Regions from separate parts of the Sphingomonas sp. NIC1 genome, predicted to be linked through region 2. Evidence: predicted binding sites of a transcription regulator. Region 2 holds the regulator's gene; each other region holds the start of a gene.
The links. The regulator LexA, encoded in region 2, represses DNA repair genes until DNA is damaged. The targets are predictions, from matches to a motif close to GTTCCNCNCTTGTTCT.
Positions count from the first base shown of each region.

Region 1 (9,601 bases), 340 kb from region 2:
CTGCTGGCCCCGCTGCGCGAATGGGCGAATCGGCTGATCGACACCACCGACCTCAGCGCCAACATGCTTGCGCAAAAGGTGCGGTCGACCTTCGCTGTGTCGGGCAGCGACGCGCCGGTGCTGTCGATCCAGTCGTTCGGTTTCGCCCGCGGCATCCCGCGCAACGCCGATCTGGTGTTCGACATGCGCTTCCTGCGCAATCCGCACTGGGACCCCGTGCTGCGACCGGGCACCGGACTGGACGCCGACGTTTCCGCTTATGTCGCCGCAGACCCCGCCTATCCCGCCGCGATGGAACAGATCGGCAGTCTGCTCGAACTGCTGATTCCGCGCTATCGCGCTGAGGGGAAAGCCTATGTCAGCGTCGCGATCGGCTGCACCGGCGGGCGGCATCGCTCGGTCCATGTCGCGGAACATCTCGCTCGACGGTTGCGCGACGCGGGTTTTTCGCCCACCATTACGCATCGCGACCTGGGGGCCGCACCGCAGGACTCGCTCGAGGGGCCGCCGGCCAGCAAATGAGTAACGTAACCGATATGATTGGCCTGGTTCTGGTGACGCACGGACGGCTCGCCGAAGAGTTCGTGACCGCCATGGTACATGTCGTGGGGCCGCAGGAGCGGATCGCCACCATCTCGATCGGTCCCGACGACGACATGGAAGAGCGCCGCGCGGATATCGCCGCGGCGATCGCCGCGGTCGATACGGGGCGGGGCGTCATCGTGTTGACCGACCTGTTCGGCGGAACGCCCTCCAACCTCGCCATCTCGCTGATGACGCGCGGGCATGTCGAAGTGATCGCCGGGATGAATCTGCCGATGCTGATCCGGCTGGGATCGGCGCGCAAATCGATGAAAGTCGTCGACGCGGTGGCTGCAGCGCGCGAGGCGGGACGCAAATATATCTCGGTCGCATCCGAGGTGCTGGGCGAGGCGGCGGCATGAGCGCCGGGATCGAGCGCACCGTCCTGATCACCAACAAGCGCGGCCTGCACGCGCGGGCGAGCGCCAAGTTCGTCACCCTCGCCTCCAGCCAGCCGGTCGAGGTGCAGGTGCGCAAGGACGACGGCGCCGTCACCGGCACGTCGATCATGGGGCTGATGATGCTGGGCGCCGCCAAGGGCGATTCGATCACGATCAGCGCAGCGGGCGACGGGGCCGAGGCGGCGGTGAGCGCCTTGTGCGAGCTGGTCGAGGCGAAGTTCGGCGAAGACTGAGCGGGGCGGCCGCCGGATTTCGGGTTGCGTTCCGTCTAGGGCAGCGCAGCGGCAAAGCCGCGTCGTCGGACGCGGCTTTGCCGCGTCGGCCGGGCGTGTCGCTTTTGCCTTGCGTCAGCCTCCGGCTGGCGCGAAGGCCCGACACGCAATGCCCCGAGAGATTACCGCCTTTTCCAACCCGCTGGTCAAATATGCCCGCGAGCTGCGCGACAAGAAGCATCGTCGCGGCGCGCGGCAGTTCATGGCCGAGGGCCTGCGCATCCTGACCGAAGCGCGCGAGACGGGCCGCCTGCCCCGCATCCTGTTCTACGCGGCAGCCAATGCCGACCATCCGCTGGTCCATGCCCTGTCGGTCGATGTCGAGATGGCGGGCGGGGAATCGATTCAGACGACGCCCGACATCCTGTCCAAGCTGTCAGGCAAGGATAACCCGCAAGCCGTCGTCGGGGTGTTCGACGAGTTCGATCGCACGCTTGCCGACCTCGACCGCAACAGTGCCGGCATCTGGCTGGTCGCCGAGCGGCTACGCGATCCGGGCAATCTGGGCACCATCCTGCGCACCGCCGATGCGGTGGGCGCCGGCGGGCTGATCCTGATCGGCGAGTGCGTCGATCCCTTCTCGGTCGAGGCCGTCCGCGCGAGCATGGGGGCGCTGTTCACCGTGCCCGTGGTGCGGAGCGGTTGGGAGGAGTTCCTCGGGTGGCTGCGGCAGGGACCGGGACAGCTGGTGGGGCTGAGTCTCGACACCACCCACGATTATCGCGGGGCGACCTATGCCGCGCCGACCTTTCTGCTGACGGGGAATGAGGCGCAAGGGATGCCGGCGGACTATGCCGCAGCGTGCGACCTGCTGGTCAAGATTCCGATGCTGGGCAAGGCGGACAGCCTGAACGCTGCGGTAGCGACGGCGGTGATGGCCTATGAGGTGCTGGCTCAGCAGAGCCGGTGATTGCCCGTTTTTGCAGCAACATGAATACCTTGGCGCAAACGATCGGGGCTAATCGTTTCGGTCTCTGTACCCAAGCTGCCCGCAGAAAGGCCGCACGGTATGGGAAGCCATCTATCCGCCGATCATGCCACTGACGCGCACCGCACCGCCGTCGTTGAAGACACGGCCGGATACCATGCCACTGATCCGGGCGCGGGCACCCTCTTCGACATAGACGTCGCCCGCGACCATGCCGCTGATGCGGACGTCGCAGCCGGGACGGATGACGACATCCCCGGCGACCATGCCGGCGATGCGGCCGTCCTGATCCATCACGATATCGCCGGGGTGCATGCCCTTCATCGCGGGGTCCTCATTCGGCTGCGTCGGGAAGGCGCAGTACGTCATCGCCGTAGCGCGCCAAGGCCTCGACTGGTTCCGCAACGCCGATCTCGCGTGCCCCGGGTTCGATGTTGAGGTCGCGGAACTTGCGTGCGGACACCAGAGCACGGCTTTCAAAGCTCGACACGAAGCTGTTGTAATTGTTCACCGCGGTGGTGAGGCCGCTGCCGACCTTGCGCAGATCCTCGCCGGCCTTGGCGAGACGGTCGTACAGCTCCTTGCCCAGCGCGCCGATCGCCCGGGCTTCGCTGGCGAGCTTTTCCTGACGCCAGACCGCAGCGACGGTGCGGGCGATGGCGATGAGGTTGGTTGGGGTGGCGAGCAGGACCTTCTTGTCGAAGGCATAGTCCCACAGGCCGGCGTCATGCTCCAGCGCGGCGGAGAGGAAGTGTTCGCCGGGGACGAACATCACGACATATTCCGGCGTATCGTCGAACTGCGACCAATAGGCCTTGGCGCTGAGGCCGTTGATATGCGCGCGCATCGAGGCGGCATGGGCAGTGAGGCCGATATGACGCTCGTTCTCGTCGACCGCGCCGAACGCGTCCTGATAGGCGTTGAGCGACACCTTGGCGTCGATGATGAGCGACTTGCCGCCGGGGACGCGGACGATCGCGTCGGGGCGCAGGCGGCCCCCTTCCCCGTCCGCGACGCTGACCTCCATCGCGAAATCGGTATGCTCGGCAAGACCGCAGGTTTCGAGGACGTTGCGCAGCTGCTGTTCGCCCCAGCGACCGCGGGCCTTGGGCGCGTTGCGGAGCGCGTTGACGAGCTTGGCAGCTTCGCCAGAGACGCGTTCCTGGCCGAGGCGCATCTGTTCGATCTGGCCCTTGAGGTCGCCGAAGGCATCGCGACGCTCAGCCTCGACCTTGGCGACGCCCTCCTCGTAACGCGCCAGGCGATCGTTGACCGGCTGGAGCAGCGACTTGAGGTTGCTGCCGGCAAGCTCTTCGGATTGGCGGAAGCGAGCCTCGGCGCGATCGAGGAACGCCTTTTGCGCGTCGGTCAGCGCCTTGTTGGCGAGATCGTTGAACTGCGTCGCCATCAGCTCCTTCGCCTCGCGCATGTCGGCGAGGCGGGCTTCGAAGGCCTCGCTCTGTGCCTGCATCGCGGCGAGATCGGCGCGGGCGGCATCGCGATCGGCGCGGATCGTCGCCAATTCGCGGCGGAGCAGGTCGGCAGCGGCGAGACTCTGATCGATCTGCGCGCGGAGGTCGATAAGCCGGACCTCCGCGGCCTCGACCTGCGCGCCGGCGGCGGCAAGGTCGGCGCGTGCCGCGTCGCGGTCGCTGCGGACGGCGAGGAGTTCGGTGCGCAGCGAGTCGGCAGTGGCGATGCGATCGTCGACCTGCGCGCGCAGGCCGGCGAGTTCGCGCATCGCGTCGTTGCGTTCGCGCTCCACCGCGTCACGCGTCCGGGCGACGAGCTCAGCGTCGGCGACCTTGCTCTGCGCGACCGCCAGATCGGCGGCGAGTCGACCGCTGCGACGGGCCGCCAGCAGCCAACCGATCAGCAGGCCGGCGGCAAGCGCGAGAATGGCAACGACAAGCAACTGGTCCACGAACGTCCCTTCGAAAGGTCACAAAAGTCACGCCGAAGAGGGTGTTTTTCCGTGACGATCCCTTGGCCTATGCCAGGAACATAGATCGAACGAAGCGTGTAGGACAGCCCCTTTTTCAATCCGACCGGCTGAGAGATTGGACACGCGCGACCGGGCGGCTACGATAGCGCTCACAAGAGGTAGGGGAGAATGTCGTGGGCAATGGTTGGCTGGGTGTCATGGGCGCCGCGGTGCTGGTGTCGGGCGCGGTGCCCGCCGCGGCACAGGTCAGCGCCGCCGGCGATCCCTTCGCAAGCGACCCGACCGGGATCGTCGCCGATCCCTGCCCTGCCCATCCCAAGGTTGGCTGGGCCGCGCAGCAGTTGCACACTCTGACCCGCGATTTCGGGCAGCTATGCCGCTATCGCGCCGCCAATGCCGCGCTGACGGAACGGCCGCGGGTGGTATTCGCGGGAGACTCGATCACCGACAATTGGATCAACCTCGAGCCCACCTTCTTCAGCGACGGCGTGATCGATCGCGGGATCGGCGGGCAGACGACGCCGCAGCTGCTGGTCCGCTTTCGCCAGGACGTGATCGACCTGCACCCGCAGGCCGTCCACATCATGATCGGCACCAACGACATCGCCGGCAACACCGGTGCAGCAACGATCGAGACGGTGGAAGGGCATATCGCGAGCATGGCGGAGCTGGCGCGCGCGCATGGCATCCGGGTGATCCTTGCCTCCGTGCCGCCGGCGGGCGCCTTCCCCTGGGCGAAGGACAAGCAGCCGGTGCCGCAGATCGCGGCGCTGAATGCGTGGATCCGGGAGTATGCCCAGCGCGAGGGGTTCACCTATGTCGATTATCATCCCGTGTTGGACGACGGGCAAGGCGCGATGAAGCCGGGGCTGGCGAGCGACGGCGTGCATCCGACGGCGGCGGGCTATGCTGCGATGCGGCCCGTGGCCGAGGCGGCGATCCGCCAGGCACTGGGCGAACGGGGAGCGGGCCGATGAAGCGCCTCGCCCTCATCGCCGCGCTGCTGGCCGGCAGCGCGCCCGCCTATGCCCAGCGACTGGCGACCGTCGAGCGCCATGGGGCGCTGGTGTCGGTGGAGCCCTACGGGCCGGGGATCGTACGCGTGACGATCGCGACGGATCGGGGCCAAGCGGAAGGCCTGCCCGGCTATGGCATTTCCGGTAAAAGCGATGCCGCGGGCTGGAGCCGACAGCGGGGTAGCGACGGCGGCGACGTCTTCGCCTCGGGCGACCTGCGCGTCACCGTGGCGGCGCAACCCTGGCCCAAGCCGCCGAGCCAGATGGAACGCTACTTCGCTCCGTCCCTGCCGCCGGTGTCGATCCGCTTCGACCGTGCCGACGGCACGCCGCTGACCGCGATGACCGGGTGGGAGATGGCGCCGCACGACGTGACGGGCGAGCATACGTTCCGCGTCGGCGCGACCTTCGCCGACACGCCCGACACGCATTACTACGGCTTGGGCCAATATCAGGACGGCGTGCTCGACCTGCGCGGGCGGACGATCGACTGCCGCCACGATTACGATCGCCCCGCCGGCGAAGCGGTGTGCGTGCCGTTCATGGTGACGGACAAAGGCTATGCGATCCTGTGGGACAATCCGTCGGCGACGATCGTCTCGCCCGGCCTGCACAGCCAGACGCATCTGCAATCCAACGTCGGCGAGCGCGTGTCGTTCTTCGTCATCGCCGGGCGGAGCAGCGACGATCTGTATGCGGGCTATGCCAGGTTGACCGGCGCGACGCCGCTGCCGCCCAAATCGGCGTTCGGCCTGATCCAGAGCAAGGCGCGCTACGAGACGCAGGCGGAGCTGACCGCGGTGGCGGACGGGTACTGGCAGCGCCGCTATCCGCTCGACATCATCGTGCTCGACTGGTTCTACTGGACCCGGATGGGGCAGCTGGACATCGACCGGACGGCCTTTCCCGATCCGGTCGCCATGAACGCCCATCTGAAATCGCAGGGCGTCCGCAGCATCGTCAGCATCTGGCCGCGGTTCGAGAAGGAGAGCCGCTGGTTCGACACGCTCGCCGCCAAAGGCTGGCTGCTCAAGGACAAGGACGGCAAGCCGGTGGACGGACTGCCGATCCGGTCGGATCGCGCGGGCGGGCTGATCGACAGCACCAACCCGGATGCGCGCGCCTGGTATTGGGGCAAGATCCGCGACGATATCTTCAGCGCGGGCTTCGATTTCGCCTGGCTGGACGAGACCGAGCCCGATCTGGTGCCGGACGGCTTCCACTATGCGATCGGCACGGGCGATCGCTATCACAATGTCTTTCCGCTGCTGCATACGCTGAGCGTCGCGGAAGGCTCGGCGCGCGACCGGCCGGATATGCGCAACCTGATCCTGTGCCGGGCGGCCTATCTGGGGACGCAGGCCAATGGCTGTCTGTTCTGGTCATCGGACGTGCGATCGACGTGGGAGGCGTTGCGGCGGCAGGTGCCGGCAGGGCTCGGCATGACGGCAAGCGGGATCGCCTATTGGTCGAGCGATACGGGCGGGTGGCAGTGGCCCAACGGCCCGGCGGCGCAGCGCCCCGTGCTGATCGATCCGGCGGGGGCGACCGCCATGGCGCCGTCGTATCGCGACTATCCCGAGCTGTTCGTGCGCTGGTTCCAGTATAATGTGTTCACGCCGACGCTCCGCATCCATGGCCAGCGGCCGGCGACGGCGATCTGGGACTATGGCACGGCGGCCGAACCGGTGCTCGCCGCATCGCTGCGGCTGCGGTACGAGCTGCTGCCCTATATCTATGCGCTGGGACGCCAGACCAGCCTGACCGGCGCACCGTTCATGCGGGCGCTGTTCATGGACTTTCCCAACGATGCGACGGCCAAGACGCTGGGCGACGAATATATGTTCGGCCCCGCCCTCTTGGTCGCGCCCGTCACCGAACAGGGCGTCACCAGCCGCCGCGTCTATCTACCCGCCGGGACGGACTGGTACGATCTGTGGACGGACAAGCGCTACACCGGCGGCCAGTGGATCGACGCGGCTGCGCCGATCGACCGCATCCCGGTGTTCGTGCGCGCCGGATCGATCCTGCCGATCGGGGAGCAGGTGCAAAGCACCGCTCGCGAGCAAGGGCTGGCCAAGGTCCGTGTCTATCCGGGGCGGGACGCGCGCTTCACGCTGTACGACGACGACGGGACGACCAACGCTTGGCGCACCGGGGGCGGACGCAGCGCGACATTGGTGTGGGACGATGCCCGCGGCAGGCTGTCGGTGGAGGGGCGGCTGCCGACCGGGCAGGCGCTGGATCCGCTGGTCATGGTGATCGGGCGGTAGCGGCGCTGCGTCCTTGACGGCGGTGCCGGCGAGGCCAATGATAGCGATAACGAAAGTTGGAGAGGCTATCATGGCACCGCCGTCGCGACGCGATATTTTGGGAGGCGCGGCGCTCGCCGTCGCCGGCATGGCGGCGCCGGCCGCATGGGCCGCGCACCCCGCCGACAGTCTGGAGGCGATCGCCGCACGCAAGGGGCTGCGCTTCGGATCGGCGATCCCGTGGCAGCCGGGCTCGCCCCCGGGCCTGCCGGTCCGCGACCCGGCCTATGCGCGACTGATCGCCCAGCAATGCGGGCTGGTCGTCGCCGAAAACGAGATGAAGTGGCAGCGGCTGCGCCCGGCGCCCGACGTGTTCGACTTCGCGCCCTTCGACACGATCGTCGCTTGGGCGGAGCGCAACGGCCTGGCGGTGCGAGGGCACAATCTGTTGTGGCACCAGCCGAAATGGCAGCCGAAATGGCTGAACGCCTATGATTTCGGCAGCCGCCCCCGCGCCGAGGGCGGACGGCTGCTGACGACGCATATCCGCACCGTGCTCGGTCGGTATGGCAACAAAATCCGCAGCTATGATGTGGTCAACGAGGCGGTCGATCCGGCGGACGGCCATCTGTACGAGACCGCGCTGTCGAAGGCGATCGGTGGCGCGGAGCCAACGCTGGACCTCGCCTTCCACGCCGCGCGCGCGGCCGCGCCGGGCGCGCAGCTGGTCTATAACGATTATATGAGCTGGGAACCGCACAACGAGGCGCATCGCGCGGGCGTGCTGCGGCTGCTCGAGGGGTTTCGGCGGCGTGGCGTACCGGTGGACGCGCTGGGCGTGCAATCGCATCTCATCACGCAGAGCGCAGACGCCCGCGCCGATGTCGGGCGGTTGCAGGGTGAGTGGCGGCGGTTCCTGGATGCGGTGATGGGGATGGGCTATGCTTTGCTGATCACCGAGCTCGACGTGCGCGACAACAACCTGCCGGCCGACACTGCGGTGCGGGATCGCGCGGTGGCGGATTTTACCCGCGGCTATCTGGACGTGACGCTCGCCTATCCGCAGCTGCGCGACGTGCTGGTGTGGGGCCTGAGCGATGCGCACAGCTGGATTCCGGGGTTCGAGCCGCGCACCGATCGTGCCGCGCGCCGCCCGACCCCGTATGATGCGGCGCTGCGGCCAAAGCCAATGCGCACCGCCATTGCGGACGCCTTTGCCGCGGCGCGTCCGCGCTGATCCGTTTCCGGACCGGCATGGAGCCGGCCGGCCATACAGGGAGACGATGATGAGGGTTATGGTCGCAGCGGCGCTCGCCATGGTGCCGCTGAGCGCCGTGGCGGCGGGACAACAGGCGGCGCCGGCACAGGGGAGCATCTTCGACAAGGCGATCAATCAGCCCGGTATCGGGTGGAGCGTCTATGGGCCCGGCCAGACCGCCAAGCAGGTGCCGGCGACGGACGTGCCCGGCGGTGCCGCCGTGCGAGTGCAGGTGAGCAAGGCGGGCGCGAACGTGTGGGACGTCGGCGCAACCTATCCGACGATCAAGCCGATCGCGGCCGGCGATACGCTGCTGGTGATGGTCTATCTGCGCGCGCCCGATGCCAAGGACGGCGCGACCGTGCCGATCCCGGTCAACGTCGGCGGTGCCGACGCCCCCTACCCGCAGATCACCAGCGAGACAGTGAATGTCGGCGCGGGGTGGAAGCGCTATTTCGTGTCGGGCGTGTCGAACCAGGCATTCGCGGCGGGCAAGGCGCGGATCGGCATACAGCTCGCCGGAGCGAAGCAGGTGATCGAGGTGGGGCCAGCGTTCCTGCTCGATTTGGGCGCCGGGTTCGATCGGTCGAAGCTGCCGCATAACTGACGGATACGAAAAAGGGCCGGCGCCTCGATCCCGAGGAACCGGCCCGGAACGGTGGAGGCGGCGGGGATATCCCGCCGCCTTTTTCGTCAGAAATTGCCGCGCAGGATGAACGAGAAGCGGCGATCGTTCATGAAGTAGGAGCGCGGGGCGAGCTGGGCGGGATCGCCCGTATACGCCTGCAATGTCTTGGTGACGGTGTTGGTGAGGTTCACGCCTTGGACACCGATCTTGATCGCCTTCGTCACGTTTAGGAACGCGGATGCGTCGAGCTGACCCGAGGCGTCCTGGAAGATCGACGTATAGGGGAAGATCACGTCCGCCGCGGTCAGCAGATACTTCG
Region 1 is NZ_CP015521.1:3,253,898-3,263,498, forward strand. It holds gene rapZ (RNase adapter RapZ) at 1-522, shown strand, start outside; gene A7E77_RS15240 (PTS sugar transporter subunit IIA) at 537-944, shown strand; gene A7E77_RS15245 (HPr family phosphocarrier protein) at 941-1,216, shown strand; gene A7E77_RS15250 (TrmH family RNA methyltransferase) at 1,365-2,165, shown strand; gene A7E77_RS15255 (hypothetical protein) at 2,277-2,507, opposite strand; gene rmuC (DNA recombination protein RmuC) at 2,518-4,107, opposite strand; gene A7E77_RS15265 (SGNH/GDSL hydrolase family protein) at 4,326-5,105, shown strand; gene A7E77_RS15270 (TIM-barrel domain-containing protein) at 5,102-7,417, shown strand; gene A7E77_RS15275 (endo-1,4-beta-xylanase) at 7,488-8,633, shown strand; gene A7E77_RS15280 (hypothetical protein) at 8,680-9,261, shown strand; gene A7E77_RS15285 (TonB-dependent receptor) at 9,348-9,601, opposite strand, start outside.
Region 1: rmuC (DNA recombination protein RmuC) is a predicted target of LexA. The motif match lies at 4,183-4,198, and genes of this name have one in related genera.

Region 2 (9,601 bases):
GCGTCGAACACACGACGATCTCGGTCGAGGTGCTCTGCGGGCACTTCTGTCCCACGCCCAGCGTCACGCTGCGCACCCGCTGCGGCGGCGATCCCGCCTCCGCCGTCCCGTCCGTCCCGGTGGCGGGGGTGGTCTGCGCGGAGGCAACCGCCGGCAGGGCAATGAGGGCGGCGAGCAGCAACGGGCGGATCATGACGGGCACTCCTTCAGGTCGTTCAACGTGCAGCCGCCGCCATGGCTCCCGCCGGCGTGGCATGGTTTCTCGGGTCTAACCGAACCGACATTGCTACAGGATTGCCGCGACGCAAGAGGGTGCGACAGGTTGCACGCCCGCGCTCTTCGGCTATGGCGGCGCGATGATCCTCGTCGTCGACAATTACGACAGCTTCACCTGGAACCTCGTCCACTACCTCATGGAGCTGGGCAGCGAGGTCGAGGTGGTGCGCAACGACGCCATTTCGGCGGGGCAGGCGCTGTCATCGGGCGCCAGCGCCTTCCTCATCTCGCCCGGCCCCTGCACCCCGACGGAAGCGGGCGTCAGCCTCGATCTCGTCGCCGCGGCCGCGGATGCGGGGCGACCGCTGCTCGGCGTGTGCCTGGGCCATCAGGCGATCGGCCAGCATTTCGGTGGCAAGGTCGAACGCGGCGGGCTGATGCACGGCAAGACCTCCCCGGTCGACCATGACGGCACCGGCCTGTTCGAAGGGCTGCCCTCGCCCTTCATGGCGACGCGCTATCACAGTCTGATCGTCAACGACGTGGCGTCGCCCCTGGTCGTCAACGCGCGCACCCGGGATGGCATCGTCATGGGCTTCCGCCACGAACGCCTGCCGATCCACGGCGTGCAGTTCCACCCCGAAAGCATCGCGACCGAACACGGCCATGCCATGCTCGCCAACTTCCTGACGATCGCCGGCATTCCGGTGCGCGAGCGCCCGTGACCAGCGTCGTCCTGCTTCCCGATCCATCGTCGCCGCTGTCGCGCGAAAGCGCGGCGCAGGCGTTTGCCGATATCCTCGACGCGCGCGTCTCGGCAGAGGCGATCGGCGACTTTCTGCTGGCTCTGTCCGATCGCGGCGAAACCAGCATCGAAATCGCCGAGGCCGCGCGCGCGCTGCGTGCCCGCCTGATCCCGATCGCCGCCCCCGATGGCGCGATCGACGTCTGCGGTACGGGCGGTGACGGGCATCATACGCTCAACGTCTCGACCGCCGTCGCGCTCGTCGTCGCGGCCTGCGGCGTACCGGTCGCCAAGCACGGCAACCGCGCCGCCTCCTCGAAAGCCGGCGCCGCCGATACGCTGGAGGCGCTCGGCCTCGACATGGAGATCGCCGGCGCGACCGCGGAGGCGAGCCTCGCCGATATCGGCATCGCCTTCCTGTTCGCCGCCAACCATCACCCGGCGATGGCGCGGATCACGCCGATCCGCCGCCGCATCGGCAAGCGTACGATCTTCAACCTGATGGGTCCCCTCGCCAATCCGGCGCGCGTGTCGCACCAGCTGATCGGCATCGCCCGCCCCGATTACGCCGGCCTCTATGCCGAGGCGCTGGAACAGCTCGGCACCGCGCGCGCCGCGGTGATTTCGGGCGAAGAGGGCCTGGACGAACTCTCCACCGCCGGCCCCAGCCTCGCGGTGAATGTCGGTAGCGCGGCGCTGCCATCGCGCATCACGCCGGAAGACGCCGGCCTGCCCCGCCACCCGCTCGCCGCCATCCGCGGCGGCGATCCGGCCTATAATGCCGCCGCGCTGCGCCGCCTGCTCGATGGAGAGGCGGGCGCGTATCGCGACGCCGTGCTGCTCAACGCGGCGGCGGCGCTTGTCGTCGCCGACCACGCACCCAATCTCACTGCGGGCGCACAGGCCGCCGCCGAAGCGCTCGACGCCGGCCGCGCTGCCGCGCTCCTCGACCGCTGGATCGCCTACCGATGACCATTTTGTCCCGCATTATCGAAACCAAGCGTGCAGAGGTTGCCGCGCGCAAGGCGACGATCAGCCTCGCCGATCTGGACGCGCGCATCGCCGCGGTGACGAAGCCGCGCGGCTTCCGCGCCGCGCTCGACGCCAGATCCGGCCATGCGCTCATTGCCGAAATCAAAAAGGCCAGCCCGTCCAAGGGGCTGATCCGTGCCGATTTCGATCCGCCCGCCCATGCGCGCGCCTATCAGGCGGGTGGCGCGGCCTGCCTGTCGGTGCTCACCGATGAACAATGGTTCCAGGGCAGCGACGACTATCTGATCGCCGCGCGCGCCGCCTGCGACCTGCCCGTGATCCGCAAGGATTTCATGGTCGATCCCTGGCAGGCGACCGAAAGCCGCTCGATCGGCGCCGATGCCATCCTCATCATCGTTGCCGCGCTGGACGACAAACAGATGGCGGAGATCGAGGCCTCGGCGCTCGATTGCGGCATGGACGTGCTGGTCGAGGTACATGACGAATCCGAACTGGACCGCGCGCTCCGCCTCAAGTCGCGGCTGATCGGCGTCAACAACCGCAATCTGCACGACTTCTCCGTCGACTTCGCCCGCACCTACGAGCTGGTCGGCAAGGCGCCCAAGGGCTGCACCTTCGTTGCGGAAAGCGGCCTCGAAACCCGCGCCGACCTCGATGCGATGGCGGCGCATGGCGTGCGCTGCTTCCTGATCGGCGAAGCGCTGATGCGTGCCGACGACGTCGAGGCCGCGACGCGGGCATTGGTCGGGTGAGCCGCCTCACCCATCTCGACGCCGACGGCGCCGCGCATATGGTCGATGTGGGCGACAAGGCGGTGACGCAGCGCCGCGCAGTCGCCACCGGTCGCATCGCGATCGCCCCCGACGCCCTGGCCGCGATCCGCGATGGCGCCGCGAAGAAGGGGGACGTGCTCGCCGTTGCCCGCGTCGCCGGGATCATGGCGGCGAAGAAGACCGCGGACCTCATCCCGCTCTGCCACCCCTTGCCCCTCACCCGCGTCACGCTCGACCTGACGCTGGACGATGCCGGCATCACCGCGACTGCGCTCACCGCCACCGACGGCAAGACCGGCGTCGAGATGGAGGCGCTGACCGCCGTGTCGGTCGCGCTGCTCACCATCTACGACATGGCGAAGGCGATGGACCGCGCGATGACGATCTCGGACATCCGCCTGCTCGAAAAGGCCGGCGGCGCGTCGGGCGACTGGCGCGCCTGACGCCATGGCGCTGCTCCCGATCGACGAAGCCCAGGCGCGGCTGTTCGCGCACGCCCCGCCAGTCGGGACCGAAACCGTGCCGCTCGCCGCCGCCGCCGGCCGCTGGGCGGCGGACGACATCGCCGCCCGCCGCACCCAGCCCGCCGCCGACCTGTCGGCGATGGACGGCTATGCGATCCGCTTCGCCGATCTGCCCGGACCCTGGACGCTGATCGGCGAAAGCGCCGCCGGTCGCCCCTTTACCGGCACCGTCGGGCCGGGCGAAACGGTACGCATCTTCACCGGCGCGGCCATGCCCGCCGGCGCCGACACGGTGATGGTGCAGGAAGAGGTGGGCGCGGACGGCACCACGATCCACCTGACTGGCGAAGGCCCGGCAACGCTCGGCCGCAACACCCGCCGCCGCGGCCTCGACTTTCACGCTTGGGATCGCCTGATCGCGCGGGGCGAGCGGCTGACGCCCGCGCGCATCGCCGTCGCCGCGACCGGCGGCATCGGCACGATCGCGGTCCACCGCCGAGTGCGCGTCGCCATCTGCGCGACGGGCGACGAACTGGTCGATCCGGGCACCGGCGGCGACCCTAGCGCGCTGCCCGAATCGAACCGCGCAATGCTGGCGGCGATGCTCGCCGACCTGCCGATCGAGCTGATCGACCTCGGCATCCTGCCCGATGACCTCGATCGCCTGCGCGACGCGTTCGGACGCGTCGACGCCGATCTGCTCGTCACCACCGGCGGCGCGTCCGTCGGCGACCACGATCTCGTGCGGCCGGCACTGGAGGCGGCGGGCGGCGTCATCGATTTCTGGCGGATCGCACTGCGGCCGGGCAAGCCGATGATGGCGGGACGGCGTGGCGCGATGCAGGTGCTGGGCCTGCCGGGCAACCCGGTATCCGCCTTCGTTACCGCCCTACTCTTCGTCAAACCATTGATCGCGCACCTGTCCGGCGCTGCGAACCCGCTGCCGCGCAGCACGATGGCGATCCTGGGCGAAGATTTGCCGGCCAACGGCCCGCGCACCGATTATTTGCGCGCCGAACTGCGCGACGGCCGCGCCTTTGCCTCGACCATTCAGGACAGTTCGATGCTGCTAACGCTGGCGCGCTCGCATTGCCTGATCGTGCGGCCGGTCGGTGCCCCCGTCGCGCGCGCGGGCGACTCGGCGGAAATCCTCGTCATCGCTTGACGCCCCACGAATTGTTCCCTAGAAGTTCCGCGTCTGTTCTGACGGGGAAGGACCGCTTATGCTCACGCGCAAGCAGCACGAGCTTGTATGCTTCATCAACGACCGGCTCGAGGAGACGGGCATCTCGCCGTCGTTCGAGGAGATGAAGGACGCGCTCGACCTAAAGTCCAAGTCCGGCGTCCACCGCCTGATCAGCGCGCTCGAGGAACGCAACTTCATCCGCCGCCTGCCCAACCGCGCGCGTGCGCTGGAAGTGCTGCGCATGCCGGAACGCTCCGAACGCAAGGCGCCGGAAACGCCCGCTCCCGCTGCGCCGCCGAGCCCGCCGGCTACGGGCAACGTGCGTCCCGCCCCCCCGCCCGCGAACGACGTCGTCGAAATCCCGCTGCACGGCCGGATCGCAGCCGGCGTGCCGATCGAGGCGTTCGAAGGCAGTTCGATGCTCGCCGTCCCCGCGGCCTTGCTCGGCACCGGCGAACATTATGCGCTGGAAGTGTCCGGCGATTCGATGGTCGAAGCCGGCATTCTCGACGGCGACTATGCGCTGATCCGCCGCACCGACATCGCCCGCGATGGCGAGATCGTCGTTGCGTTGATCGAGGATAGCGAGGCGACGCTCAAATATTTCCGTCGCGAAGGCGCGATGATCCGTCTCGATCCCGCCAACCGCGCCTATGAGCCGCAGCGCTACGTTCCCTCGCACGTCCGCGTGCAGGGCAAGTTGTCGGGTATCCTGCGCCGCTACGACTGACACGATCCCGGCGTGGTGGCGCGCCGCAACATACGATCGTCCGTGAGACTTTTGTGACTTTCCAAACGGCGCCTTCAGCCTTCCGTCGAGGGTAGGGCATCTCGGCTTCCCGCTCATTGGGTGGCTGAAAGTCCTTTAATATCAGATGTTCAGACAGGGGCATCATTGCGAGCGTAGCGAAGCAATGAAGGATCGACCCGAACTCCATGCCGCTACGGGAAGCAGCGCCCCGTCGCAAAGGCTCAGACCGAGACCAGCGCGCAGACTGGGGTCATCGCGGAGGCATGGCCGTCGGGATATCGTCCGGCCGAGGCGGGGCGACCTTGGCTCCCACCAGCCACGGATGCCGATCCCCTGGCTGCGTCACGGTCCGCACACACCCGCTCGCCAGGGTCAGCATGACGCCGCCGGTCCGCCGCAGCACGGGCGCGTCTAGCCGCAGCCAGCGCGGCCGGCACGCCCGCGGCAGCCGCCGGTCGCTCACCACGACGTCCGCCCTCCCGCAGGCCGCGACCACATCCCGCCATGCCAATTGGTAGCCGCTGCGGGTGGCCAGGACGCGGAACGACTGCCCTCCCCCGTCCCGCAGGACCGCCACGCACGCATCGCGGCTGCACCGCGCCTCCGGCAGATCGTCGAGCAGCCAAGGCTCGCCATCGGTCCCGCCATTTTCGGCAAGCATCGCCCGCGTATAGTCCCCGGCGCGATCGCGCAGCAGCGCCAGCCGACCGCCCACCCGAATCGCCATATGCCGCCCGTCCCCCGTCACCAGCAGATCGGGCGGCGGGGTCGACGCCGCCCAGACGGCACCGGCGACGATCGGCAGCACGCCGACCAAGCGTACGGGCGTACTCCACAGCGCCAGCCACAGCCCACCGGCGATCATCGACAGAAACGCCCCCAGCGGCATCGACGGCACCGCCAGCGACGCGCCCGGCGCATCCGCCACCACATGCGCCAGCCACAGCAGCCCGCGCAGCGCCCCATCGGTCAACCACCACACAGGCCCGCCCAGCCCGACCGTGTCCAGCACCAACGCGCCCGCCTCCAGCGGCATGACGACGAACGTCGTCAGCGGGATGGCGACGATATTGGCGGCAGCCCCGTACAGGCCCGCCTTGTGAAAGTGATAGACCGCGATCGGCATCAGCGCCGCCTCCACCACCACGCCCGTCAGCAACAGCGACCCGAGCCCGCGTACCAGACGGCGTGCGCGCGCTTCCTCCCGCGGCTCGAACCACCCGCGCACCCTTGGATGCTCGTGCAGCGCAACGATCGCCACGATCGCGGCGAACGACAGCTGGAAGCTCGGCCCGACCAGCGCTTCTGGCCGCACCGCCAGCACGACCATCGCGCCCGCCGCAACCAGCCGCAGCGTCATCGCCTCCCGCCCCATCGCCAGCGCCGCCAGCACCAGCAGCGCGGCGACGCACGATCGGATCGTGGGAACCTGGGATCCGGTGAGCAACGTATAGCCGATGGCGGCCAACGCCCCCATCCCAGCAGCGACCAACGGCAACCGGACGCGAATGGCGAGCCACGGCCACAGCGCGAGTAGTCGCAACGTCACGAACATCGTCGCCGCCACCGCCGCGGTGATGTGCAGCCCGCTGACCGACAGCAGATGCGCCAGCCCCGCCCGCCGCATCGCCTCCGCATCGGGCTCGCTGATCGCCCCCTCGTCTCCGGTCGCCAGCGCCGCCGCGATGCCGCCCCGGCTCCCCTCCAGCCGATCGGTGATATGTGCCGTCAGGCGTCGCCGCAGGCTGCCCTCCGGCATGCCGGGCGACACCAGCTCCACCGGCGCGAACCCTCGACCGGTCGCGCCGATCCCGGCGAACCACGCGGCCCGCGCAAAGTCATATGCGCCCGGCACCGAAGCCGCCGCCGGCGGCATCAACCGCGCGCGCAGCCGGATCCGCGCGCCCTCGCCCAGCCCCTTCGGCACATCGTCGGTCGCCAGGTTGACCCGCACCCGCGGTGGCAATCCCAACCCCGGATCGCTCTCGATCGTCAGCCGCACCAGATCGCGCGCGACGAGGGCCTCCATTCCGACCACTCGGCCGGTCACGACGGCGACGACCGGCCGCGCCAGCACCGGGGCCGCGACCTGCTCCGCGCGCCACCACGCTGTCGCCACGCCCGCCGCCATCAGAACAGCGCCGACAGCGACGCTATGCGCCGCCCGCCCGCCCCGGCCGATCGCCGCGGCAGCGCAGGCGATGGCGAGTGCCGCCAGCATCGCCGCGATCCACTGGTTGGGGTCGAGCAACAGGAACCAGCCGCCGGCGCCCGCCCCGAACGCCACCGGCACCCATAAAGCAATCCGATCGCGCTCCGCGTGCAACCACGCTTCCACACGATCGCGCAACCGATGCCACCCCTGGGGCATTTGAAGGCGCACGGAGCGCGTGCTAGAGGCCGCGGCGGCTGGACTGGCCATCAGGTTTCAAACTTTGGGAGCAAGCGCGGTTGGGCGCAACAGTTGAAAATCGTTCGGGCGACGGCGCGGGAATAGTCACGCGATTCGCCCCCTCGCCCACCGGCTATCTGCACCTCGGCGGCGCGCGCACCGCGCTGTTCAATTGGCTGTACGCCCGTCACCATGGCGGCACGTTCCTGCTGCGGATCGAGGATACCGATCGTGCCCGCTCGACGCAGCCGGCGATCGATGCGATCCTCGCCGGGCTGCAATGGCTGGGCATCGACTGGGACGGCGACGCCGTCTTCCAGTTCGCGCGCGCCGATCGCCATGCCGAGGTCGCGCATCAGATGGTGGCGAACGGCCATGCCTATCGCTGCTACATGACGCAGGACGAGATCGCCGCGCAGCGCGAAGCGGCGCAGGCGGCAAAGCAGCCGCTGCGCATCCGCTCGCCCTGGCGCGACGCCGATCCCGCGACCGCGCCGGACGGCCAGCCCTTCGTCGTGCGCCTCAAGGCGCCGCGTGACGGCGCGACGACGATCGACGACCAGGTGCAGGGGTCGGTGACGGTTCAGAACAGCGAGCTCGACGACCTCATCCTCCTGCGCTCGGACGGCACGCCGACCTATATGCTCGCGGTGGTGGTCGACGATCACGACATGGGCGTGACGCATGTGATCCGCGGCGACGATCACCTCAACAACGCCTTCCGCCAGCTACCGATCTACAAGGCGAATGGCTGGCCGGAGCCGGTCTATGCGCATATCCCGCTGATCCACGGCACCGACGGCGCCAAACTGTCGAAGCGCCACGGCGCAGTGGGGATCGAGGCGTATCGCGACGAGCTCGGCATCCTGCCCGAAGCCTTCGACAACTACCTGCTCCGCCTCGGCTGGGGCCATGGCGACGACGAGATTATCAGCCGCGAACAGGCGACCGAATGGTTCGACCTCGATGCGGTCGGCAAGAGCCCGTCGCGCTTCGATCTGAAGAAGCTCGAAAACCTCAACGGCCATTATATCCGTGCCGCCGACGATGCGCGGCTGGCAGGGTTGGTCGCGGGGATCGGCGGCTATACCGACGTCGATCTGCTCACGCGCGCGATGCCGGTGCTGAAGGCGCGCGCCGCCAATCTCAACGAACTGAGCGACGGCGCCGCTTTCCTGTTTGCGGTCCGGCCACTCGCGATGGATCAGGCAGCTTCGGACCTGCTGACCGCCGACGCCCGTGCGCTCCTCGCTGCGCTGCACGCCGCGCTTGACGCGGTGCAGCAGTGGGATCAGGAGACAATCGAAGCAGCGGTACGGCAGGTGGCGGACAGCACGGGCGTGAAGCTCGGACAGGTCGCCCAGCCGCTCCGCGCCGCTCTCACCGGGCGCAAGACCTCGCCCGGCATTTTCGACGTGCTCGCGTTGCTCGGCAAAGAGGAAAGCCTCGGCCGCATCGCGGACCAGATGCAAGTCTGATAGGAAGGACAACCAGATGACCGAAGCCGCAAAGGTATCCGTGAACGGCAAGGATTTCGACTACCCGGTCATGTCCGGCACTGTCGGACCGGACGTCGTCGACATCCGCAAGTTCTACGCGCAGACCGGGGACTTCACCTACGATCCGGGGTTCACCTCGACGGCGTCGTGCCAGTCGAAGCTGACCTATATCGACGGCGACGAAGGCGTCTTGCTGCATCGCGGCTATCCGATCGGCGAACTCGCCGAACAGTCGAGCTTCATGGAAGTCGCCTATCTGCTGCTGAACGGCGAGCTGCCCTCGGCGGATGAGCTGACGGGCTTCACCAACACGATCACGCGCCACACCATGGTGCATGAGCAGCTGGCCGCGTTCTTCCGTGGCTTCCGCCGCGATGCGCACCCGATGGCGATCATGTGCGGCGTCGTCGGTGCGTTGTCGGCCTTCTACCACGATTCGACCGACATCCACGATCCGGTGCAGCGCACCATCGCCTCGCACCGCCTGATCGCCAAGATCCCGACGATCGCGGCGATGGCGTACAAGTACAGCGTGGGCCAGCCCTTCCTGTACCCGGACAATTCGCTGTCCTACACCGGCAA
Region 2 is NZ_CP015521.1:189,596-199,196, forward strand. It holds gene A7E77_RS01000 (hypothetical protein) at 1-193, opposite strand, end outside; gene A7E77_RS01005 (anthranilate synthase component II) at 357-941, shown strand; gene trpD (anthranilate phosphoribosyltransferase) at 938-1,933, shown strand; gene trpC (indole-3-glycerol phosphate synthase TrpC) at 1,930-2,706, shown strand; gene moaC (cyclic pyranopterin monophosphate synthase MoaC) at 2,703-3,170, shown strand; gene A7E77_RS01025 (molybdopterin molybdotransferase MoeA) at 3,175-4,356, shown strand; gene lexA (transcriptional repressor LexA) at 4,415-5,107, shown strand; gene A7E77_RS01035 (ComEC/Rec2 family competence protein) at 5,379-7,499, opposite strand; gene gltX (glutamate--tRNA ligase) at 7,580-8,998, shown strand; gene A7E77_RS01045 (citrate synthase) at 9,015-9,601, shown strand, end outside.

Region 3 (9,601 bases), 310 kb from region 2:
CATATCGATCCTCGCCCGCGCCGATCGTACCGCCGACGCGCTCGCACTCGCGCGCCGTGATGCCGAGCGTGCCGACGCCGGCCCCGCCGCCTGGCAGCTCTACGCCGACCAGCTCAGCACCGCCGGCAATAACGCCGAAGCCGCCCGCTGGTATCGCCGCATCGCCGAGGCGCAGCCCGCCGCGTGGAACGCCTGGTTGCAATATGGCGGCGCGCTGGAGCAGGCGGGCGATTGGCCCGCCGCCCGCGCCGCGCTGCAAAAGGCGGTGGCGCTCGCCCCCGCCGAGCCGCTCGCGCTTAATTACCTCGGCTATGCGCAGGCCGAACGCCGCGTCGACGTCCCCGCCTCGATCGCGATGCTGCAACGCGCGCACGCCGCCAAGCCCGACGATGCCTCGATCGCCGATTCGCTCGGCTGGGCGCTGTTCGTCAACGGCGACACCGCACGCGCGCTGCCGCTGATCGAGCGCGCCGCCGAGGCGGAGCCGACGAATGCCGAAATCGCCGAACATCTCGGCGACGTCTATTGGGCGCTGGGCCGCCGCTACGAAGCCCGCTACGCGTGGCGCGCCGCGGCGTTGACCGCTCCGGCCCAGGACGCCGCGGCGCTCGCCACCCGGATTGCACAAGGCCCGCCCGCCCGATGATCGTCGAAGCCGCCCCCGCCAAGATCAACCTCGCGCTCCACGTCCGCCATCGCCGGCCGGATGGCTACCACGCGCTCGAAACGCTGTTCGCCTTCGCGGCCGATGGCGACACGGTGACCGTCGTGCCCGCCGACACCGACAGCTTCACCATCACCGGACCCTTCGCCGCGGCGCTCGAGACGGCATCCGGCCCGAACCTCGTGGAAAAGGCCGCCGGCGCGTTCCGCGACACGTTCGGCGTCGCCGGGCACCACGCGATCACGCTCGACAAGCATCTCCCCATCGCCTCAGGGATAGGCGGCGGATCGGCCGACGCCGCCGCGGCGCTGCGCGCGCTTGCCCGCCTCCACGCGATCGCCCCGCAGGACCCGCGCCTGTTCGTCCTCGCCGAAACGCTCGGCGCCGACGTGCCTGCCTGCCTCGACGGCCGTACCACCTTGGGCACGGGCAAGGGCGAGGCGCTGATCCCCATTGCCGGCCTCGCCGGTATGCCGCTGCTCCTGGTCAACCCCGGGGTCGCGGTCAGCACCGCCGCAGTCTTCGCCCGCTGGGACGGCACCGACCGTGGCGGCATCGCAGGGGAGGGCGACCTCCTCACGCGCGCCACCGCCGGCCGCAACGACCTGCAACCCGCCGCACTCGCACTGGCGCCAGAGATCGCCGACGTCCTGTCGCTCCTCGAAGGGGCAATCGGCGTCCGCCTTGCCCGCATGTCCGGCAGCGGCGCCACCTGCTTCGCCCTGTTCGCGGACGACACGACCCGTGACGCCGCTCGCGTCGCGGCGGCAGCCAGAGGCTGGTGGACCCTAGCCACGACCCTTACCTAAAAGGGCTATCCCTCCCGCTCTCCAATCTTCATCCCAGCGCAGACTGGGATCTTATATTTACAGCGCGCCACCAGCGCCGAGAAAGACGCAAGCCTCCGCTGGGGTGACGCCAAAGGCTGCGAAAAGCCGCCGCTGCCACAAGCGCAACCCCTCCGCGTCCTCCGCGCCTTTGCGCGCAAAACCTCTTCGCGTCTTCGCGTCTTCGCGCGAACCATATCCACCAACTCCATGGCCCAAAACCAAAGTTCCCCTCTTGTTCTCATGGAACAAACATCGTACATACAGAACAGACGCGTTGCTCATGCCGCGCGCTTGCTCTAGCGAGGAACCCTCCCGATGGCCGCCAATCTGAAAGTGATCGACACCGGCATGGCAACCGCAAACGCAGACCGTCAAAAGGCGCTCGACGCCGCCCTCGCGCAGATCGATCGCGCCTTCGGCAAGGGCAGCGCGATGAAGCTCGGTCAGAAGGAAACGATGCAGGTCGAGGCGATCTCGACCGGCAGCCTCGGCCTCGACATTGCGCTCGGCGTCGGCGGTCTGCCGCGTGGCCGCGTGATCGAAGTCTATGGTCCTGAATCGTCGGGCAAGACCACGCTCGCGCTGCATGTCATCGCCGAAGCGCAGAAGAACGGCGGCACCGCCGCCTTCGTCGACGCCGAACATGCGCTCGATCCCGTCTATGCCAAGAAGCTGGGCGTCAACATCGACGAACTGATCGTGTCGCAGCCCGATACCGGCGAACAGGCGCTCGAGATCACCGACACGCTCGTCCGCTCGAATGCGATCGACGTGCTGGTGGTCGATTCGGTCGCCGCGCTCGTCCCCCGCGCCGAAATCGAGGGCGAGATGGGCGATAGCCACGTCGGCCTTCAGGCCCGCCTGATGTCGCAGTCGCTGCGCAAGCTCACCGGCTCGATCAGCCGCTCGCGCTGCATGGTGATCTTCATCAACCAGCTGCGCATGAAGATCGGCGTGATGTACGGCAACCCGGAAACCACGACAGGCGGCAACGCGCTGAAGTTCTACGCGTCCGTCCGCCTCGACATCCGCCGCACCGGCGCTATCAAGGACCGCGAGGAAGTCACCGGCAACACCACGCGCGTGAAGGTGGTGAAGAACAAGGTCGCGCCGCCGTTCAAGCAGGTCGAATTCGACATCATGTACGGCGAGGGCATCTCGAAGATCGGCGAGATCCTCGACCTTGGCGTGAAGGCGGGCCTCGTCGAAAAGTCGGGCAGCTGGTTCTCCTACGATTCGGTACGGATCGGGCAGGGGCGTGAGAACGCCAAGAACTACCTGCGCGAGAATCCCGAGATGGCCGACCGCCTCGAGAAGGCGATCCGCCAGCGTACCGAAAAGGTCGCCGAGGAAATGATGGCCGGCCCGGAAGCCGACGACGATCTGTGATCGCCGCGCCATCCGATTGGATGCTACGAGGGGGCTCGCCGGCAACGGCGGGCCCCTTTCGCATGGAGGCGTTCCGGACGATGACGTATCCTCCACTTCGTCCACTTCCACGCTCGTTTTGGCGGAAAATGGGCTGTTCCCGAGTAGAGGCTCGGCGTTCAAGCACCGCTCGCTCACTGATGTCGACCCTCACCCTTCCGGCGCTTCGCGCCTCCCTCCCTCTCCCGCCGGGAGAGGGAAGGGGCCCGCCCGGCGCAGCCGGGTGGGAAGGGTGAGGGTCGAAGGGGAGATTGGCGGATGACAACGACCGTGGCCCAATTTGCTTACTGGACCGGCTCCAGGTTCATCGCTGAAAGTCACACCCCATGACCACCGCCACAGACTGGACCGGCCGCGTCGGCCGCACCTGGGCCGCCGAATGGCAGCGCACCGACCGCTCCTTCGCTAACCTGTCCCCGCATCTCGACGCCGCAATCCGCACCGCCGCCCCCGCCGGCCCCTTCCACGCGATCGACATTGGCTGCGGCGCCGGTGCCACCAGCCTCGCCCTCGCCGACGCCCGCCCCGACGCCACCCTGACCGGCCTGGACCTGTCCGCCGACCTGATCCGGATGGCACGCACCCGCGCGGGCGACCGCGGCACCGTTACCTTCCATCATGGCGACGCCATCGCGATGGCCCCGCAACTCTCACCCGCCGACCTCATCGTCTCGCGCCACGGCGTCATGTTCTTCGCCGATCCCGTCGACGCCTTCGCCACGCTCCGCACCGCAGCCAGCCCAGGCGCCCGCCTCGTCTTCTCCTGCTTCCGCGACCGCAGCGACAATGTCTGGGCGTCCGATCTGATCGAGCAGGTCACCGGCAGCCGCCCGCAGCCCTTCGAAGGCTACGCCCCCGGACCCTTCGGGTTCGCCGACCGGAGCGTTACCGCCGCGATCCTGACCCAGGCGGGCTGGAGCGTCGACAGCGCCACCCGCATCGACTTCGCATATGTCGTCGGGGCCGGCCCCGATCCGGTCGCCGATGCCGCCGATTTCTTTCACCACATCGGCCCGCTCGCGTCGGCGCTCAAGGACGCTGCCGATCCATCGCTCGACGATCGGCTCAAATCGGCATTGCAGCGTTATACAGCCGACGGCATCGTCGCGCTCCCGGCCTCCGCCTGGATCTGGCGCGCGACCGCAACAGGGGAACAGCCATGATCATCGTCCACCATCTCGAAAACAGTCGGTCGCAGCGCGTGCTGTGGATGCTCGAGGAACTGGGCCTGCCCTATCAGGTCAAGCGCTATGAGCGGAACAAGACGACGATGCTCGCGCCGCCCGAGCTGAAGCAGGTCCACCCCTTGGGCAAGTCGCCGGTCATCGAGGATACGGACGGCGGCCACGTCATCGCCGAAACCGGCGCGATCGTCGAATATCTGGTTGAGAAGGCCGACGGCCGTCTGGGCGCGCCCGCGCATCGCGACTCGGCGCTCCGCTACCGCTTCTGGTTGCATTATGCCGAGGGCTCGCTGATGCCGCCGCTGCTGCTGAAGCTCGTCCTCAGCAAGGTGCCGCTGATGGGCAAGCCCGCGATGAAGCGCATCCAGCCGATGATCGACGTCCATCTCGACTATGTCGAATCGGAGCTGAACCAGCGCCCCTGGTTCGCCGGCGACGCGATGACCGCCGCCGACATCATGATGAGCTTCCCGCTGGAGGCGGCGCGCAGCCGCGCCGGCCTCGATACCGCTCGCCCGGCGACGATCGCCTGGCTGGAAAAGGTGCATGCCCGCCCGGCCTACCAGGCCGCGCTGGCGCAGGGCGGGCCCTACGCCTACGCCTGATCCCCGGTGCTTAGTGCCGGAAGCTGGTGGCCGGCGGCAGCGCCGGCCCATCCGCCACTGCCGGGTCGATCTCGGCCGGCTCGCGGGGATCGAAGCCGCCCTCCCACTTGGCGACGACCGACGCCGCCACCGCATTGCCGATCACGTTGGTCGCGGTGCGGCCCATGTCGAGGAAATGGTCGATGGCCAGGATCAGCAGCAGCCCCGCCTCCGGAATGTCGAACACCGGCAGCACCGCGGCGATCACCACCAGGCTGGCCCGCGGCACGCCCGCGATGCCCTTGGACGAGATCATCAGGAACAGCAGCATCGCCACCTGCGTCCCCAGCGGCATGTCGATGCCATAGGCCTGGGCGATGAACAGCGACGCGAACGTCATGTAAATCATCGACCCGTCGAGGTTGAACGAATAGCCCAGCGGCAGGACGAAACTTGCGATCCGCGGCGGCACCCCAAACTTGTCGAGCGCCTCCAGCATCCGCGGATAGGCCGCTTCCGACGAGGCGGTGGTGAAGGCGACCAGCAGCGGCTCGCGAACGTAGCGGATCAGATCCTTGATCCGCGGTCCGATGACGAGGAACCCGACGCCGAGCAGCACCGCCCACAGGCACAGGAGCGCGAAATAGAAACTGCCCATGAAGAAGGCGAGCTGCCCGATCACCCCCGCACCGTGCTCGGCGAGCGTCGCGGTCACGGCGCAGAACACCGCGACCGGCGCGACGCGCATCACATAGTCGGTGATCCGCAGCATGACGGCGACGAGGCCGTCGACCGCCCGCACTAGCGGCGCACCCCGCTCGCCGACCGCGGTCAGCGCGACCCCGACGAAGATCGAAAAGACGACGATCTGCAGGATTTCGTTCGTCGCCATCGCCTCGATCATCGATGCGGGGACGATATGCGTGATGAACTTGTCGAGGCTGAACGCCGCGGTCGCAACCCCGGCATCGGTGCCCGCCGGCGGCAGCGCCAGGTTGATGCCGACGCCGGGATGGATCGCATTGACCAGCACGAGGCCGAGGCCGAGCGACACCAGGCTCGCGCCGATGAACCAGCCGATCGCCTTCGCCCCGACGCGCCCCAGCGCCGCGGTATCGCCCATCTGCGCAATGCCGCTGACCAGGGTCGCGAAGACGAGCGGCGCGATGATCATCTTGATCAGCCGCAGGAACACCGTCGTGCCGATCGTGAAATAGCCGGCGATCGCCTTCAGCCGCGCCGCGGCCTCCGGCGTGCCGTCGTCCAGCCAGCCGTTCAGAATCAGGCCGGTAACGATGCCGAGCAACAGGCCGATAACAATAAACACAGTCAGCCGCTTGGCCATTCATTCCCTCCCGGATTCGCGCTTAAGGGAAGGGGATTGCGAGCGCCGGGTCAAGCGCCGTATCGTTTCGCGATGCCCTTCACCCCCTCGCGCCGCACGTTTCTCGCCGCGGCCGCCGCTACGCCGCTGCTCGCGTCGGCCATGCTTCGTGCTGCCGAACCCGACCTGTCGGCGCTCCGCGACATCACCACCGGCGCCCAGCCGATCGGCCCCGACGAGCGCGCCCACCGCCTGGCCCGTGCCCAGGCGCTGATGGCGCAGAACGACATCGGCGCCGTCCTGATCGAGCCGGGATCGTCGATGATCTATTTCACCGGCGTGCGCTGGGGCCGCAGCGAGCGGCCGACGCTCGCCATCCTGCCCCGCGAAGGCCAGCCGCTGATCGTAACGCCCTTCTTCGAAGAACCCTCGGTGCGTCAGACGCTCGCCGTCCCCGCAGAGGTGCGCGTCTGGCAGGAGGACGGCAACGCGCTCGCCATCGTCGCCGGTTGGCTGAAGGAGCGCGGCCTCGCCAACGCCAGGATCGGCATCGAGGAGACCGTCCGCAGCTTCATCCCCGCCGACCTCGCCCGCTTCGCACCGGCCGCACGGCACGTGAGCGCCAACCCGATCGTCCGCGGTTGCCGCATGGTGAAGACCCCGGCCGAACTCGCGCTGATGCAGACCGCGACCGACGTCACGCTCGCCGCCTATCGCTGGCTCGCACCCCGCATCGAAGCCGGAATGACCGGCGCGGAGATCGGCGCATTGATGAACGCCGCGACGCGGAAACTGGGCGGCGACCCCGAATTCGCCCTCGCCCTGATCGGCCCCGCCGCCGCACTGCCCCATGGCAGCCGCGAGGTATATCGCGTCACGCCGGGCGAGATCCTGCTGATGGACTGCGGTTGCACCGTGCAGGGCTATCAGTCCGACGTCTCGCGCACCTGGGTGCCGAAGGGCGCGCCCAGCGCAGACCATCGCAAGGTCTGGGATCAGGTCGCCCGCGGCCAGCAGGTCGCCTTCGCCGCCGCGAAGCTCGGCGCCACCGCGGGCAGCGTCGACGACGCCGTCCGCCGCTATTACACCAGCCTCGGCTACGGCCCCGACTATAAGCTGCCCGGCCTGTCGCACCGCACCGGCCACGGTATCGGCATGGACGGCCACGAACCCGTCAATCTGGTCCGCGGCGAAGCGACGCGCCTCACACCCGGCATGTGCTTCTCCAACGAACCGGGCCTCTACCTCCCCGGGAAGTTCGGCGTCCGCCTGGAAGACTGTTTCCACATGACCACCGACGGCCCCCGCTGGTTCAGCACGCCACCCCGTTCGATCGATCGGCCGTTCGGATGACACACGAACGACGCTTGAGGGGAGGGGCGCTCTCGCCTAAGTCACGACGCCTATGATCTCGACCAACGACATTCGCCGCAGCTTCCTCGACTATTTCGCGAGCGCCGGCCACACCATCGTACCCTCCGCGCCGTTGGTGCCGCAGAACGACCCGACGTTGATGTTCGTCAACGCGGGCATGGTGCCGTTCAAGAATGTGTTCACGGGGCTGGAAACCCGGCCCTATGTCACCGCGACCAGCAGCCAGAAGTCGGTGCGCGCCGGCGGCAAGCACAACGACCTCGACAATGTCGGCTACACCGCGCGTCACCACACCTTCTTCGAAATGCTCGGCAATTTTTCGTTCGGCGACTATTTCAAGGAACAGGCGATCCACCACGCCTGGACGCTGCTGACGAGCGTCTGGGGCATTCCGGCCGAAAAACTCACCGCCACCGTCTACCACACCGACGACGAGGCGTACGGCCTCTGGACGAAGTACCTGCCCGAAGAGCGCATCATCCGCATCGCCACCAAGGACAATTTCTGGGCGATGGGCGACAGCGGCCCGTGCGGCCCGTGCTCGGAAATCTTTTACGATCACGGCGACCATATCTTCGGCGGCCCTCCCGGCAGCCCGGATGAGGACGGCGACCGCTTCGTCGAGATCTGGAACCTCGTGTTCATGCAGTACGAGCAGGACGCCAATGAGATCGTCGGCGAACTGCCCAAGAAGTCGATCGACACCGGCATGGGGCTGGAGCGCATCGCCGCCGTCTTGCAGGGCGTCCACGACAATTACGATACGGATACGTTCAAGGCGCTGATCGCCGCATCGACTTCGCTGACCGGCACCGATGCCGAGGGCGAGCGGCGCGCGTCGCATCGCGTCATCGCCGATCACCTGCGCTCGTCGGGCTTCCTCGTCGCCGACGGCGTGCTGCCGGCCAACGAAGGTCGCGGTTACGTGCTGCGCCGGATCATGCGCCGCGCGATGCGCCATGCACATCTGCTCGGCGCCAAGGAGCCGTTGATGCACCGGCTGGTGCCGGCCCTAGTCGCCGAAATGGGCGCGGCCTACCCCGAACTCGTCCGCGCCCAGCCGCTGATCGAGGCGACGCTGCGCCAGGAAGAGACGCAGTTCCGCAAGACGCTCGACAAGGGGCTGAAGCTGCTCGACGAGGCGACCGCGGGCATGGGCGAGGGCGATACGCTGGCCGGTGAAACTGCGTTCAAGCTCTACGACACCTATGGCTTCCCCTACGATCTGACCGAGGACGCGCTGCGCACGCAGGGCCTGCACGTCGATCGCGCCGGTTTCGACGCCGCGATGGCCGAGCAGAAGCGTGCGGCGCGGGCGGCATGGAAGGGCTCTGGCGCCAAGGCGTCGGACGATCTGTGGTTCGACATCGCCGAGGAAGCCGGGTCGACCGAATTTATTGGCTATTCGGCCGATATCGGCGAGGCGGAGGTCGTCGCGCTGGTCAAGGACGGCGCACGCGTCGACACGGCGAACGCAGGCGATACCGTCGCGATCATCGTCAACCAGACGCCTTTTTACGGCGAGAGCGGCGGCCAGGTCGGCGACAGCGGGACGATCTCGACCGATGCGGGGCTGCGCGCCACCGTTACCGAAACGTCGAAGCAGTTGGGCCGAATCTTCGTCCATCATGCGGTGGTCGAGGCCGGGTCGATCACGGTCGGCGACGCGGTGAAGCTCCAAATCGACGTCGCCCGCCGCGCCGCAATCCGCGCCAACCATTCGGCGACGCACCTGCTGCACGAGGCGCTGCGTCAGCGGCTCGGCACGCATGTCGCGCAGAAGGGCTCGCTGGTCGCGCCGGAGCGGTTGCGCTTCGACGTTTCGCATCCGGTCGCGATGACGCCGGCCGAACTCGCCGACGCCGAAGCTGCGGTCAACGCGCAGATCCGTGGCAATGGCACCGTCACTACCCGGCTGATGACCCCGGACGAGGCGATCGCCGAAGGCGCGATGGCGCTGTTCGGCGAGAAATATGGTGATGAAGTCCGCGTCGTGTCGATGGGCACCGAAGATGGTGGCAAGACCTATTCGATCGAGCTGTGTGGGGGCACCCACGTCAACGCGCTCGGCGACATCGGCCTGTTCAAGGTGGTGGGCGAGGGCGCGGTGTCGTCCGGCGTCCGCCGCGTCGAGGCGCTGACCGGCGAGGCGGCGCGCGCCTATCTGGTCGGCCGCGACGAACGTCTGCGCGAGGCGGCGGCGACCCTCAAGA
Region 3 is NZ_CP015521.1:3,283,308-3,292,908, reverse strand. It holds gene A7E77_RS15375 (tetratricopeptide repeat protein) at 1-646, shown strand, start outside; gene A7E77_RS15370 (4-(cytidine 5'-diphospho)-2-C-methyl-D-erythritol kinase) at 643-1,473, shown strand; gene recA (recombinase RecA) at 1,810-2,883, shown strand; gene A7E77_RS15360 (class I SAM-dependent methyltransferase) at 3,249-4,085, shown strand; gene A7E77_RS15355 (glutathione S-transferase family protein) at 4,082-4,711, shown strand; gene A7E77_RS15350 (dicarboxylate/amino acid:cation symporter) at 4,722-6,035, opposite strand; gene A7E77_RS15345 (M24 family metallopeptidase) at 6,108-7,367, shown strand; gene alaS (alanine--tRNA ligase) at 7,420-9,601, shown strand, end outside.
Region 3: recA (recombinase RecA) is a predicted target of LexA. The motif match lies at 1,718-1,733, and genes of this name have one in related genera.